2 regions of the Exiguobacterium sp. s189 genome follow, and region 1 is predicted to be linked to the other one. Evidence: predicted binding sites of a transcription regulator. Region 1 holds the regulator's gene; the other holds the start of a gene.

The links. Region 1 encodes LexA, which represses DNA repair genes until DNA is damaged. Its sites were predicted from a motif close to CGAACATATGTTCG; they were not measured.
Region 2: a site for LexA is predicted at 5,675-5,688, ahead of parE (DNA topoisomerase IV subunit B). Genes of this name have one in related genera too.

Annotation. Positions count from the first base shown of each region.
Region 1 covers NZ_JACSKM010000007.1:153,832-161,138, forward strand. The annotation lists gene hflX (GTPase HflX) at 1-646, shown strand, start outside; gene KNO99_RS10570 (methionine gamma-lyase family protein) at 649-1,947, shown strand; gene KNO99_RS10575 (MerR family transcriptional regulator) at 2,040-2,444, shown strand; gene glnA (type I glutamate--ammonia ligase) at 2,492-3,832, shown strand; gene KNO99_RS10585 (AraC family transcriptional regulator) at 3,940-4,815, opposite strand; gene KNO99_RS10590 (metal-binding protein) at 5,012-5,452, opposite strand; gene lexA (transcriptional repressor LexA) at 5,452-6,072, opposite strand; gene KNO99_RS10600 (hypothetical protein) at 6,276-6,515, shown strand; gene KNO99_RS10605 (YneB family resolvase-like protein) at 6,587-7,231, shown strand; gene KNO99_RS10610 (DUF896 domain-containing protein) at 7,292-7,307, shown strand, end outside.
Region 2 covers NZ_JACSKM010000010.1:61,984-69,290, reverse strand. The annotation lists gene KNO99_RS12345 (NUDIX hydrolase) at 1-613, opposite strand, end outside; gene KNO99_RS12340 (DinB family protein) at 743-1,249, shown strand; gene parC (DNA topoisomerase IV subunit A) at 1,282-3,687, opposite strand; gene parE (DNA topoisomerase IV subunit B) at 3,690-5,657, opposite strand; gene KNO99_RS12325 (CoA-binding protein) at 5,784-6,188, opposite strand; gene KNO99_RS12320 (GGDEF domain-containing protein) at 6,530-7,307, shown strand, end outside.

The sequences.
Region 1 (7,307 bases):
CCAGGTCGCGCTCGTCGGGTATACGAATGCTGGGAAGTCGACAATCTTTAATCGATTGACGGATGCAGATACGTATGAACAGGATGAGTTGTTCGCAACACTTGACCCGTTGACGCGTGAACTCGAACTTCCACGCGGTGGAAAAGTGTTGATTACCGATACGGTCGGATTTATTCGTGATTTACCGACGAAACTCGTTGCCGCTTTCCGTTCGACTTTGGAAGAAGTGGTCGGTGCCGATTTGATCCTCCACGTCATCGATGCATCGAACCCACATTATTTGAACCAAATCGATACAACGAATGCGGTATTGGAAGAACTCGGTGCGAGTGAGGTCCCACAACTCGAGGTATATAATAAGAAAGACCGGCTCACAGAAGACTTCGTCGGTGGACCGCTGTTGATCTCTGCGATCGCATCAGAAGACATCGAACAGTTGACTGGTGCACTCGAAAATAAAATCTCGGACATTTTAACAAAAGTCCACGTCGTCTTACCGGTGACGGCTTTTGAACATTACCACCCAGCCAAAGAGGCGATGTACCGTCTTGAAGAAAAATTCTTGGATGACGGTTCTGTCGAGTTGGTAGGCTATATGAGAGAAGACACGCGTCTATATGCGACGCTAAAACAATTTGAGGTGTAAGTATGTGGCAAGAAAAGATTGAACATTATGATGCACTCGCGCCGTATGTGAAAATGGCCGAGGCACGAGTGAAACCATTTTTTGAGAAGATTGAAGAGACGGCTGAGTTCAACCAGTATCGTGTTCTCGAATCGTTTAAAAAGCACAAAGTATCGGATTTCCATTTTAATCCGACGACGGGGTATGGATATGATGATCTCGGTCGTGACACGCTCGAGTCGATTTATGCAGACGTGTTCGGAGCAGAGCTTGCATTATGCCGACCGCAAATCATCTCGGGTACGCATGCAATCGGGATTGCCTTGTTCGGTGTCCTTCTACCAGGTGACGAATTGCTGTATATCACAGGGAAGCCATATGACACGCTCGAGGAAATCGTCGGCATCCGTGGGGACGGTCGCGGCTCATTAAAAGAGCTTGGTGTCCACTATGATACTGTCGAATTAAAGGAAGAACGTGAAATCGACATCGACCGCGTCATCGAACGGATTCGTCCGGAGACGAAACTCGTCGGGATTCAGCGCTCGAAAGGATATGCGAATCGTCGCAGCATTCCAGTCGAAGAAATCAAGATCGCCATTGAACGCATCAAAGCGGCGCATCCGCATGTGTATGTGTTCGTGGACAATTGCTACGGTGAATTTGTCGAGACAATTGAACCGACGCACGTCGGAGCCGACTTGATGGCGGGTTCCTTGATTAAGAACCCAGGAGGCGGGTTGGCGAAGACGGGAGGGTATATCGCAGGGACGAAAGAACTGATTGAACGTTGTTCGTTCCGGATGACGACTCCAGGTATCGGGAGTGAAGCCGGACCATCACTCTATTCGCTTCAAGAAATGTATCAGGGCTTTTATATGGCTCCTCATACTGTCGCACAGGCATTGAAAGGGGCACACTTGACGGCAAGCCTTTTATCGTTGATTGGATTTGAGACTGACCCACATTATTCGACTCCAAGAACGGACTTGATTCAGTCAGTGACGTTCCGCGACCGTGAGAAGATGATCGCGTTTTGTCAAAGCATCCAAATGGCATCACCGGTAAACGCTCATGCGTTACCCGTTCCGGCCTATATGCCTGGATATGAGGATGATGTCATCATGGCAGCAGGGACGTTCATCCAAGGTTCATCAATCGAGCTGTCAGCGGATGGACCACTCCGGGCACCATACACAGCGTATGTTCAAGGTGGTCTGACGTATGCTCATGTGAAAGTCGCGCTTATGTTGGCGTTGAGCCAATTACACGATAAAGGACTGGTCGAATTTAACGACCAAAATCAACAAGCACATTTGTAACCGTTCTGTCATGTTAACTTTCTTAACATCTATTGACAGGATTGTTGTCATGTATTATTCTCACATTGTGAGACAGAAAAGGAGGGGTAAGGATGGCTGATCAATTTCGTCGCTCCAACCCGTTGTTTCCGATTGGAATCGTCCAAGATCTGACGCAACTGACTGGTAGACAGATTCGGTATTATGAAGAACAGGGTCTGATTTCGCCTAGTCGGACGGAATCGAAACGACGGCTTTATTCCTTTAATGATGTCGAACGTCTACTCGCAATCAAGGATTACATTGACCAAGGCTTTAATTTGGCGGCAATTCGCCACATGTTAGAGCAAGAAGGTGAAAAAGAAGCGGAAACGTCTGCTCCGGCCGCACCGGTCAATGAAGCACCAAAGGTTTCGGAAAAAGAGTTACATCATTTGTTGAAAACACAGCTTCAAGAAGCCGGTCGTTTCAATAAGACGTCGCTCATTCAAGGCGAGCTTTCACGTTTTTATCGATAACGCCGCACACATCAACCATTACACAATGTGAGAGGGGACATTTTACCATGGCCAGAAAAACGTTCACAAAAGAAGACATTAAACGCATCGCACAAGAGGAAGACGTACGCTTTATTCGTCTTCAATTCACGGATATCCTCGGAACAATCAAAAACGTCGAGGTACCGATCAGCCAATTGGACAAAGCACTTGATAACAAGATGATGTTTGACGGATCGTCAATCGAAGGATTCGTCCGCATCGAGGAATCAGACATGTACTTATATCCAGACCTCAACACATGGGTTGTCTTCCCGTGGACAGATGGCAGCGGAAAAGTCGCTCGCTTAATTTGTGATATTTATAACCCAGACGGTACACCATTCAGTGGTGACCCGCGCGGTACACTCAAGCGTAACCTTGAGAAAATGCAAAAACTTGGCTTCTCAGCGTTCAACGTTGGACCAGAGCCAGAATTCTTCTTGTTCAAGAAAGACGCATCAGGTCGTCCGACACTTGAACTCAACGACCAAGGTGGATACTTCGACTTGGCACCAGTTGACCTCGGTGAAAACTGCCGTAAAGAAATCGTCATCGAACTTGAAAACATGGGCTTTGAAATCGAAGCATCACACCACGAAGTTGCACCAGGACAACACGAAATCGACTTCAAATACGCAGATGCTGTCACAACGGCAGATAACATCCAAACGTTCAAGCTCGTTGTTAAGACGATCGCTGCGAAGTATGGTCTTCACGCGACATTCATGCCAAAACCACTCTTTGGAGTGAACGGTTCAGGAATGCACGCGAACATGTCACTCTTCAAAGGCGACACAAACGTCTTCTACGATCCAAATGGCGACATGGAACTTTCAGACACAGCTCGCGCGTTCACAGCTGGTATCTTGGAGCACGCTCGTGCGTTCACAGCAGTATGTAACCCGACTGTGAACTCTTACAAGCGTCTCGTACCTGGTTACGAAGCACCTTGCTACGTTGCATGGAGCGCACGCAACCGTTCACCACTTGTACGTGTACCAGCAGCACGTGGCCTCTCGACTCGTATCGAAGTACGTTCGGTTGACCCAGCAGCGAACCCGTACCTCGCACTTGCAGCTCTCTTGGCTTCAGGTCTTGACGGAATCGAAAAAGATTTGAATGCACCAAAACCAATCGATAGCAACATCTACGTGATGGACAAACCAGAGCGTGTAGCGAACGGGATCGACGACCTTCCAGCAACGCTCTTCGACGCACTCGAAGTGCTTCGTGCGGACAAAGTCGTGATGGAATCACTCGGTGAGCACATCGGCGAACACTTCCTCGAATTGAAAGAAATCGAGTGGGATATGTTCCGTATGCAAGTAACGGAGTGGGAACGCGATCAGTACATGACGCTCTACTAATAGAAGAGATATGCAAAAAGAGCACGGAATGACCTTCAGCTGAAGATCATTCCGTGCTCTTTATTTGCAATATTAAGTGTACGGTCGCTCAATTGATTTCTTTCTTGTTATGTTTGTTTATCCTCTTTTGACTTGATTGGAACCCAAACTTCGCTATAGACGTTCTCATAACCCATTTCAATTTTACTAAATGTAATCCCTGGTAAGTCTTGAAGTTCATATCCGGAAGATGGCAACCATTCTGCGTAGGTTTTAGCCATCGTTTCTTGAAGCGTTTGTGGGAATGGACCGCAATTCGGGAAGACAGCCCACAAGCTTTTCGGAATTGAGATTTGTTCTAGGTCATCATATACATCTTCTCTTGTCGTAGCGAACCCGATCATATGGGTCAAATATCCTTCTTCTTCTAAGTGACCATCATCGAAATTGAACGATGCATTTAGTACATGGTTCGGGTAAAGATTTCCCATTTCACGCATATGCATACGCTGTTGTTCACTTATAGACTGTGCTAACGCCACAATTTCTTGATTTATCCCTTCGAACTGGATAGGGACACGTTTTGAAACACCGACGATTTGAAATGCGTCTTTCTCTTCTATTTTGAATTCCATTGATGTTCCTCCTTTGATATCGATATAAAACGTGAAGCGAGGAAACGACTTTTGTATATGATTCTTCATGACTTCGGAAGGCAAGAATCCTGACCACTCTCGAAATGCTCTCGAGAAGCCTTCGATCGAATGGTAACCATATCGAAATGCAACATCTGTCACGCTAGAACCATGAATCAATTCCTCATTCGCAATCGATAGACGGCGATTTCGGATGTAAGTAGTCAATGTTATTCCCGACATATACGAAAACATTCTTTTAAAATGGTGGGCAGAGAGCCCGGTGATTTTTGTGATGTCAGAATCTGAAATTTCTTCGGTCAATTGCTGTTCGATATGTTCCATTAACTCATTTAGCGCTTCTACCAACATCATCACCTCCTTCATAATTCGACTATAAGGGAATTGCATCTGAGTATCTTGATGATTTGAGTACAAGAATTATCGGATAGGAAAAATGAATACATACTTCAACACATTATGGTATGAATACCCTAATGTGTTGCGAATTCGTCTGTAAAAAAGACCACCTCCGCGAAAAACGGCAGGTGGTCTTTTAAATTGTTCAGAATGCTTTTTTTATAAATGTCGATGTATAGTCGAGCGTCGTGTGCAGTGTCGTTGCAAATACAAGACCTAAAAAGAACGACATGCCGTGTACGTCCACCCACGACCGGATTTCTGTTTCATATGCTGTGAAGGGCAAGAGCAGAATGAGTGGGAAGCCGATGTACGCAATCCGAATCAGATCACTCAAAACAGGTAAATGCGAAAAGAGCGAACGGTGCGGCATGAGCTTCACATATGGGAGCCATATGAATTTAAGTGGACCCCATCGGTAATAGGCATCTGATTTTAAGTCAAGATCTGGGGAGAGCCAGAGTGTACCGATAATCGCACCGATGATCAATGCGAACGGAATATCGATGTCAATAAAAGGCGTGGCAACCGCAAGTGCGCCGGTTGCCACGAGATTCGTTCGGGTATGGGTCTTGCCACTAGCCATTAATGAATCGTCCGGTATACACCGATGACCTTCCCTAAAATCGAGACGTTGTCAAAATACATCGCTTCCAACTCATCGTTTTCCGGTTGAAGACGGACTTTTGAAGCTTCTTTATAAATCCGTTTCACAGTCGCCTCGCCCTCATCGGTCATGGCGACGACAATCTCTCCATTGTTGGCGGTGCTTTGCTGACGAACGAGCACGCGGTCCCCGTCCAAAATTCCGGCGTTGATCATAGAATCTCCGGAAACGGACAACATATATACATTATCTGAACCGACGATATGTGCCGGGAGCGGGAAGTGTTCTTCCACGTTCTCGATGGCGGTAATCGGTGTCCCGGCGGTAACTTTCCCGATGACCGGTACGTACATGACGGACTCCTGCTCTTCCATTGCCGGCATATCTTCAGTCAAAATTTCAATCGCGCGAGGTTTCGTCTTGTCTCGACGGATCAACCCGCGTTTTTCCAAACGATCTAAGTGACCGTGTACGGTCGAACTAGAAGCAAGGCCGACGGCTTCTCCAATTTCACGAACAGAAGGCGGATATCCCTTTGCCCGAACTTCGTCTTTGATGAAATCAAGAATCTGTTGTTGTCGCGCTGACATTTTTTTCATTATGTTCACCTCGATGTAATCGAATAACCTGCAAACGCATCCTATTCTTTATGTGTCTAGTGTAACACAAGAACACATGAGCGTACAAACATTCGTTCGTTTTTTTGTGTTGACCGAACACGGGTTCTTGTTTTATGATGAGAACAGATAAACGAACAAACGTTCTAACGAACATATATTCTTATACAGGAGGCAATGTAATCATGAAAGACACACTTAACGGAATCATTTTAGTCGGGATGCTCTTGGTCGGGATGTTCGCTTTTTATTTGGCAGGGGAGATGCGAGGGGAACCGGCAGTAGTCGAACCAGTCGTCACTACGGAAGAGCGTACGATTGAAGAAGAAGTCGCTTATGTCCAAGCGGAATCACTCGAAGCACAAATTATGGCAGAACGAGAAGAGCATCATGAACGAAAAACAAAATGGTATGCCGCTGAGTGATTGTTGATCATTGCGAACCGTTCTCGAACTGTGTATCGTAAGGAATGAATGCGATGAAAGGGAGTGATGCGATGCGAGTCGTCATCTATTGTCGGGTATCGACGAACAAGTCCACCCAAGAGACATCACTCAGTCGACAAGTCGATGAATTACAGCATCTGGCTTCGCAACTAGGGGCAGAAGTCATAGAAATCATCACGGAGCAAGAGAGTGGATATGAAGTGAATCGACAGGGGCTCCTTGATTTGCTTGACCATGTGTCGATGTCTGATTTGGATGCCGTACTTGTCACGGACGACAGTCGTCTGGGACGAGGAAATGCCAAGATTGCCATCTTGCACACATTGATGAAGCATGACGTTCGGTTGCTGACGATGCAATCAACGTCGGACTATGTCGTTTCTGATGCCGAAAAAATGGTATTAGAAATTGTCAGTGTTGTGGAAGAGTATCAACGTAAAATTCACAACGCTAAAATTTCTCGTGGGATGCGCCGTGCCGTCGCCAACGGATTCAACCCACAGCGCAATATTCAAAACAACGATCAAGGTGGGCGACACCGAATTGAAGTGCCGATTGAGGAGATTATCCAACTGCGCGAGCGCGGGTTGACGTTTGCTGAGATTGCGGCAACACTCCGTGGATTCGGTTATGAAGTGTCGAAAGCGACCGTCAATCGACGGTATCTCGAGCACCAGTCAGTAGCTGAAACTTGATTCTTCCTCTCTGATTTTGTAAAGTATAAGAACAAATTCACTAGAGAGGGGGCGAGTCAGATGTTAGCACCAGGAC
Region 2 (7,307 bases), on a different contig from region 1:
CGAATAAGGTGGTCCAGTCATCTTCTTGCCAGTGCGCGTCGAAGCACATATGAATCTGTTCGAGCGTGTTTCGGGCAAGGGAGAGCTCTGGTAAATGGTCGCGTTCAAAAAATCCGACATCCGTCGTCTCTACGCCGGCAGCACCTTCCCCGTCACCAATCAATGCACACTCGATGAAGAGTTTGTAATAGTGCTCAGAAAGTGGCGGGTGTGGATGTTCGTGCATGTCAAATAAGGCGAGTAACCGCACCGGAATGACATCCAAGCCGGCCTCTTCTTCGACTTCTTTGATGATATTCGCAGCAGGAGAACGGTTCACCTCACAAAAACCGCCTGGTAGTGTCCATAACCCGTCCGACCGCTCCTTGACGAGTAACAATCGGTCCCCCTTGAAGACAACGCCTCGTACATCGAGCTTCGGTGTGGGATACCCTTGCACATGGGCCAATTGTGAGATGGCCTCGTTCGATAAGTCTGAATGTCGTTCATACATCTCTTTTGCGATTTCTTGGAGCTCTTCATATCGTTCTCGGTCATATTGATCACGTGTGAACGTCAGACCGGCCTGAGACAGCGCCTGAATCCGTTTCGCCCACGTCAGCCATTGAGACATATAGATCCCCCTATCATTTGTCCTACATGTTTCTTTCGGCAAATCGTCGCGTTCTCCTTTTTAGATTTATATTCCCCGAAGACTCGGACAAGTCACGTATACTAAAAGTAAACAGAGGAGAGGTGCAGCATGAATCCTTATGAATTGACTCATTTCAAAAAAACTTTGTTACATTATTCAGAACCTGACTTACGGTATAAATGCTCCCCTACGATTTGGTCAATTGGTCAGATGTACGATCATATCATGTTGGTCGCGAATGAGTATTTAGATGAAGTCGACCATTGTCTTCAAGAAGACGGTCAACTCGGTGGAGAGAAGACACCATTTGGGGAGAAGTTGTTCCGAGAAGGTGGATTTCCTCCAATCAAAATCGAGCTCCCTCCCGAGATGAACCAACCTCCGAACAACACCGATACGAATGAGCAGTTACTCGGGCGGATGACCGCCTTGATTTCAAGGATGGATGCTTTAGAAGCCCGTCTAGGGGACGCCACAGACGATCGGAAGACCTTTCACGGTGGGTTCGGCTGGTTAAATGCGAGAGAGTGGTTCGAGCTTGTCGAGATGCATACACGGCATCACCGTCGACAGCAACAAGAACTAGAAGGATGGCTAACACAAAAAGACCTGTGAGCGGCGATTATGCCGATCGACAGGTCTTTTCTTTAATCGAGATATACGTCCTCGATCTCACCGAATGAATCTTCGTCGAAGACGAACGATCCGTTGGCATAGCGATCAAGTAGCGTGAGAGTTTTTGTCTTCACTTGTTTTGCTTTCTCTTTTCCGACGATATGCAATGTCTCATCCCCATGTACGGGGAGCACACGACGGATTTGGTGCGGTTTTGATTTGACCTCACGAATGAGCATCGTTCCGCGAAGGTTGCGGTTCGTGCAATCGAACTGGTCTTCAAGTTTCATCTTCTTGACCGCTCCTCGCTGCGTCACGAGGACGAATAACGGTGGCGTAAAGAACGAGAAGGCATCGGCGACGACGTCACCGTCTTTCAAGTTCATCGCTTTCACACCGGCTGCCCGCTGTCCGACGACCGGGACGTCATCTTCTTTGAACCAGAGCCCGTATCCACGCTCGGAGACGAGGAACAACTGTCCAGGACCGTCACTGATCCCTGCGAAGACGACCTCATCGTCACCTTTTAGCTTCAAGGCCATGAGCGGTTTCGACTTCCGCTGCGCGTCATAGTCTCGTAACGGCGTTCGTTTGACCATTCCGTCTTTTGTCACGAAGAGGCAATGGGCATCTGTCTCGAACGTCGAGACGACGTCTGCCGAGATGACCTGTTCCCCTTCAATCGGGACGAGGTTGGCGACGTGCTGACCGGCATCCTTCCACTTCGATTCAGGGATCTGATGGATTGGGATGAGGAGGTAGCTCCCTTTGTTCGTCCAGACGAGCAAGTGGTCTGTCGTCATCGCTTGTGTCGTAAGGAGAGGACGGTCTTTATCCTTCATCTCCGGTAAGACGTCACTTGAGGCGCCGTATGAGCGCATCGAGGCCCGTTTGACGTATCCATCACGACTGACGAAGACCATCGTCTCTTCGACGGCAATCATGACTTCCGTCTTCAGCTTCAATTCTTCGACTTCCGACTCGATGACCGAACGACGGTCATCCCCGAACTCATCACGTAGCGCCGTGAGTTCTTTCACGATCAACTTCCGTTTCGTCGCATCCACGTCAAGGATGTTCGAGAGGCGGGCAATCTCTTTTTGGAGCGCCTTCGCTTCTTTTTGCAATTCGACGATGTCCGTGTTCGTGAGTCGATACAATTGGAGCATGACGACCGCTTCGGCCTGGCGTTCTGTGAACGAGAACCGCTCCATCAGTTTCTTCTTCGCGTCCGCTTTATCTTTCGCGGAACGGATCAATTCGAGCGTCTCATCGAGGACCGAGATGGCTTGTTCTAAGGCATCGACGATTTCAGCGCGTTTTTTCGCCTGTTCGAGTTCAAACGTCGTGCGACGTGTCACCACTTCTTCGACGTGCTTCAAATAGGCGTCAATGATCGGGATGATGCCCATCTGTTTCGGTGTCCGGTTCACGATAGAGACCATATTATAGTTATAGGCGAGCTGCAGGTCCGTATGCTTCAAGAAGAAGTGAAGGACACCTTCCGCGTCTGCCTCTTTCTTCAATTCGATGACGACACGAAGGCCGGTCCGGTCCGTCTCATCACGGACTTCCGCGACACCTTCGACTTTTTTGTCGAGACGGAGCTCTTCCATTTTTTTGACGAGGTTCGCCTTGTTCACTTCATAAGGGATTTCGGTGATCGTGATCTGTTCACGGCCACCTTTTAGCTGCTCAATCTCTGATTTCGCGCGGATGATGACCTTACCCTTGCCGGTTTCAAACGCCTTTAGGATGCCTTCTTTCCCCATGACCGTCCCTCCGGTAGGAAAGTCAGGTCCTGTGACATACTCGATGGCGTCTTTCGCCGTATCGACCTGACCTTTCAGGCGTGCGATGGCGAGGTTGAGCACTTCCGTCAAGTTATGCGGCGGGATTTCTGTCGCATAACCCGCTGAGATCCCTGTCGTCCCGTTCATGAGCAAGTTCGGGAGGAGTGACGGCAAGACGAGCGGCTCTTCCGTCGAATCATCAAAGTTTGGCGTATAGTCGACCGTATTCTTCGCAATCGACGTCAGCATGACCCCAGCAATCTTCGAGAGACGGGCTTCTGTATAACGCATGGCCGCTGCCGGGTCACCGTCCATCGACCCGTTGTTCCCATGCATGTCGATGAGCGGATAGCGTAGTTTCCAGTCCTGAGAGAGACGTACCATCGCCTCATAGACGGACGAGTCACCGTGCGGGTGATAGTTCCCGATGACGTTCCCGACCGTCTTTGCAGACTTTCGGTAAGGCTTGTCGTTCGTATTCCCCTCATGGTGCATCGCATAAAGGATACGACGTTGTACGGGCTTGAGCCCGTCACGTGCGTCCGGCAAGGCACGGTCTTGAATGATATATTTTGAATAACGCCCGAACCGGTCACCGACGACCTGTTCGAGAGATAAGTTTAAAATGTGTTGAATCGTCGACATCGTTACATCACTTCCTCAATCGCTTTAGTCACATGTTCATTGGCGATGATCGAATCATCTTCCTGAAGTCCGAAGGCAACGTTCTCCTCGATCCACTCACGGCGATGCGTGACGTTATCGCCCATCAAGACCGAGACACGCTTGTCCGCGACAGCCGCGTCGTCCACCGTGACACGGATGAGCGTACGGGTATCCGGATTCATCGTCGTCTCCCATAACTGGTCCGCGTTCATCTCACCAAGACCTTTATAGCGCTGGAGGATATAGCCTTTCTTATACACTTTGACCAACTTCTCGAGCGCCTCTTCGTCCCATGCGTAGTCGAACTGCTCGGACTTGCCTTTCCCTTTTGAGATGCGATAGAGCGGTGGCAAGGCGACGAACACACGGCCCGCCTCAACGAGCGGTCGCATATAACGGAAGAAGAACGTGAGAAGGAGCACTTGGATATGCGCACCATCTGTATCGGCATCCGTCATGATGATGATCTTGTCGAAGTTACAGTCATCCAAATCGAAATCATGACCGATTCCGGCACCGATTGCATGAATGATCGTATTGATTTCTTCATTCTTCATGATGTCCTGGAGTTTTGACTTCTCGGAGTTGATGACTTTCCCGCGTAACGGAAGGATGGCTTGGAACGTCCGGTCACGCCCTTGTTTGGCGGAACCGCCGGCCGAGTCACCCTCGACGAGGAATAGTTCGTTCTTCGCGGCATTCTTCGATGTCGCCGGCGTCAATTTCCCGTTCAAGATACTCGAACGTTTCTTCTTCTTACCGTTCCGTGCCTCTTCACGTGCTTTTCGTGCCGCCTCACGCGCCTGAGCCGCGCGAATCGCCTTTTTGATGAGCATCGTGGCCATCTGTGGGTTCTCTTCTAGGAAGATCGTCAGTTGCTTCGCCATGACGCTATCCGCACTCGCGCGCGCCTCTGGAGAGCCGAGTTTCGACTTCGTTTGGCCCTCGAACTGGAGGAATTCTTCAGGGATTCGGACCGAGACGATGAGCGTGAGTCCCTCACGGACGTCGCCACCGTCTAGATTTTTGTCCTTCTCTTTGAGCAATCCGTTCTTCCGTGCATATTCATTCATGATCCGGGTCATCGCCGTCTTGGCGCCGACCTCATGCGTCCCACCGTCACGCGTACGGACGTTGTTGACGAAAGAAAGGACGTTCTCAGAATAGGCGTCTGTGAACTGGAATGCGAGCTCGATCTCAATCTCGTTCTCTGTCCCTTCGAAGTAGACGATCGGGTGAAGCGTCGCCTTATCGTCATTTAAATATTGAACGAATTCAGCGATCCCATCCTCGTAATGGAACGTCTCTTGTTTATCGGTACGCTCGTCCGTCAGCGTAATCGTCAATCCTTTTAATAGGAAAGCCGATTCACGAAGGCGTTCGGCGAGCGTGTCATAGTTATACGTTGTCGTCGAGAAGATGGTTGCATCCGGTTTAAAATAGACGCTCGTCCCGGTCTGGCGCGTCTTGCCCGTCTCTAGGAGCGTCGTCTGCGGCACGCCGCCGTCCGCAAATGTCTGCTCGAACACTTTCCCGTCGCGATAAATTGTCACGACGACCTTGTTCGAGAGTGCGTTGACGACCGAGGCACCAACACCATGGAGACCGCCCGACGTCTTATAACCGCCTTGCCCGAACTTCCCGCCAGCATGGAGAACGGTAAAAATGACTTCAGGTGTCGGTTTTCCAGAGGCGTGCATCCCTGTCGGCATCCCACGTCCGTGGTCACGAACCGTGATCGCATCGTCCTTATGAATCGTCACATCGATTTGACCACCGAACCCGGCGAGCGCCTCATCGATCGCATTGTCGACGATCTCATACACGAGATGGTGAAGCCCGCGATGGTCGGTTGACCCGATGTACATCCCCGGTCGTTTTCGTACGGCCGTGAGTCCTTCGAGCACCTGGATGGCGTCTTCATTGTAATTAAATAGATCTGTTGACATAGCAGTCACCTCAATTTCGAACACACGTTCGTTTTTCTTTCCTATTGTATAGCTGTTCATCGATTCTGGCAAGCCTCCCTTGTCAGCCGTTGCTGAAAAAAAGGAGACCTACCAAGGAGGTAGGTCTTATCCGAGTAGACGAGCATGCTCCACGTACAGGCAGCGGTTCTCGATGTAATCGAGCCCGGCATCGCGTGCGATTTGCTCCGCCTCTGGACTTGAGAGACCGAGCTGGTTGAAGACGAGCCCGACATCCCCATGTCGTACCGCATCTTCCGCGACACCTGCTAAAAACTCGCTGCGACGGAACACGTCGACGATATCGATTCTACCCGGGATGCTCTCGACGGACGGATATGCCTTACGGCCGTTCCACTCCTCGAGCATCGGGTTGACAGGGATGACGGTATACCCGACACGTAGTAAATACTCCGCAATCTGGTTGGCCGTCTTGTTCGGGTTGTCGGACACGCCGACGACCGCGATGGTCTTCGCTTCAGACAAAAGTTGCTTCAAACGCTGATCATCCATCCAAAATCCCCCTTTGGTTTACGTTTACAGTGTAACGTTACCTGACTTGCCGTTTCAAGTCCTATTTTCATCATAAGGTATAATGGTTCAACATTACAATTTCAAGACAAATCAATATGGTTTACATAACAAATTATTGTCTACCATTTATTTTGCAATAAAACTTATTGGTCGATTAATCACTCGATTCAGAATCGATCACGTAACTCACAAACGTTGCGTGAAATATCTATTTCACGCAACGATAAGGACGTGTTATAAGGTCTTTTCATGGATAATTTTAATGACTTTTATATAAATACAAGCGTTCTTTCGCTATACTGAATGAGAGGAGGTGTGAGATGGGAACAATTTATGATGCCCGTCGCGGAACGCTGTATAATGAACGCATCATGTTTTATGGCAACGTCATCGCCTGGTTCGTTCATGTCTTGTTCTGTCTGTTATTCTGGCGATTGGATGTGACCTCTTTGTTCATCTCTAACGGAGTGAGCGTCCTATATTACACGATTTCATTTTATTTTGTACATAAGCGATGGTACGGCATTTTCTTCACCGGACTCTTCATCGAAGTCGTGTATAACGCAATCATCTCGACTTTCATTCTCGGTTGGGATGTCAACATGCATTATTTCATACTCATGATGGCCTATGGCGTCTTTTTCATGCCGAGCGTGACAAAAGGACAACGAATCTTGACGACCGCCCTCGCAATGATGATCTATAGCATCCTCTTCGTCAATGTGTCAGACGGAATGGTGACCTTGCCACAACCTATCGAACAGGCGCTTGGGCTCTTTTGCATCCTTTCGACGGTCATGATGATTGCCGGTCTATCATTCATCTTTGAATCGGCCGTCGTCGAGGTGACGGATGAACTCGAACAATCGAATGAGCAATTGCAGGTTCTCGCTTCGACAGACGGATTGACCGGGCTGCTGAATCGGAAAAACGGGCATGAACGCGTCTCGGAATCCATCGAGCAGGCAAGTCTCGACGGCATCTCTTACGCCATTGCGCTATGTGACATCGACGGATTCAAGTCGTTCAACGAGACATATGGCCACGATTGTGGAGACCGTGTCATCCAACAAGTCGCATCCATCTTGTCCTCGGTTG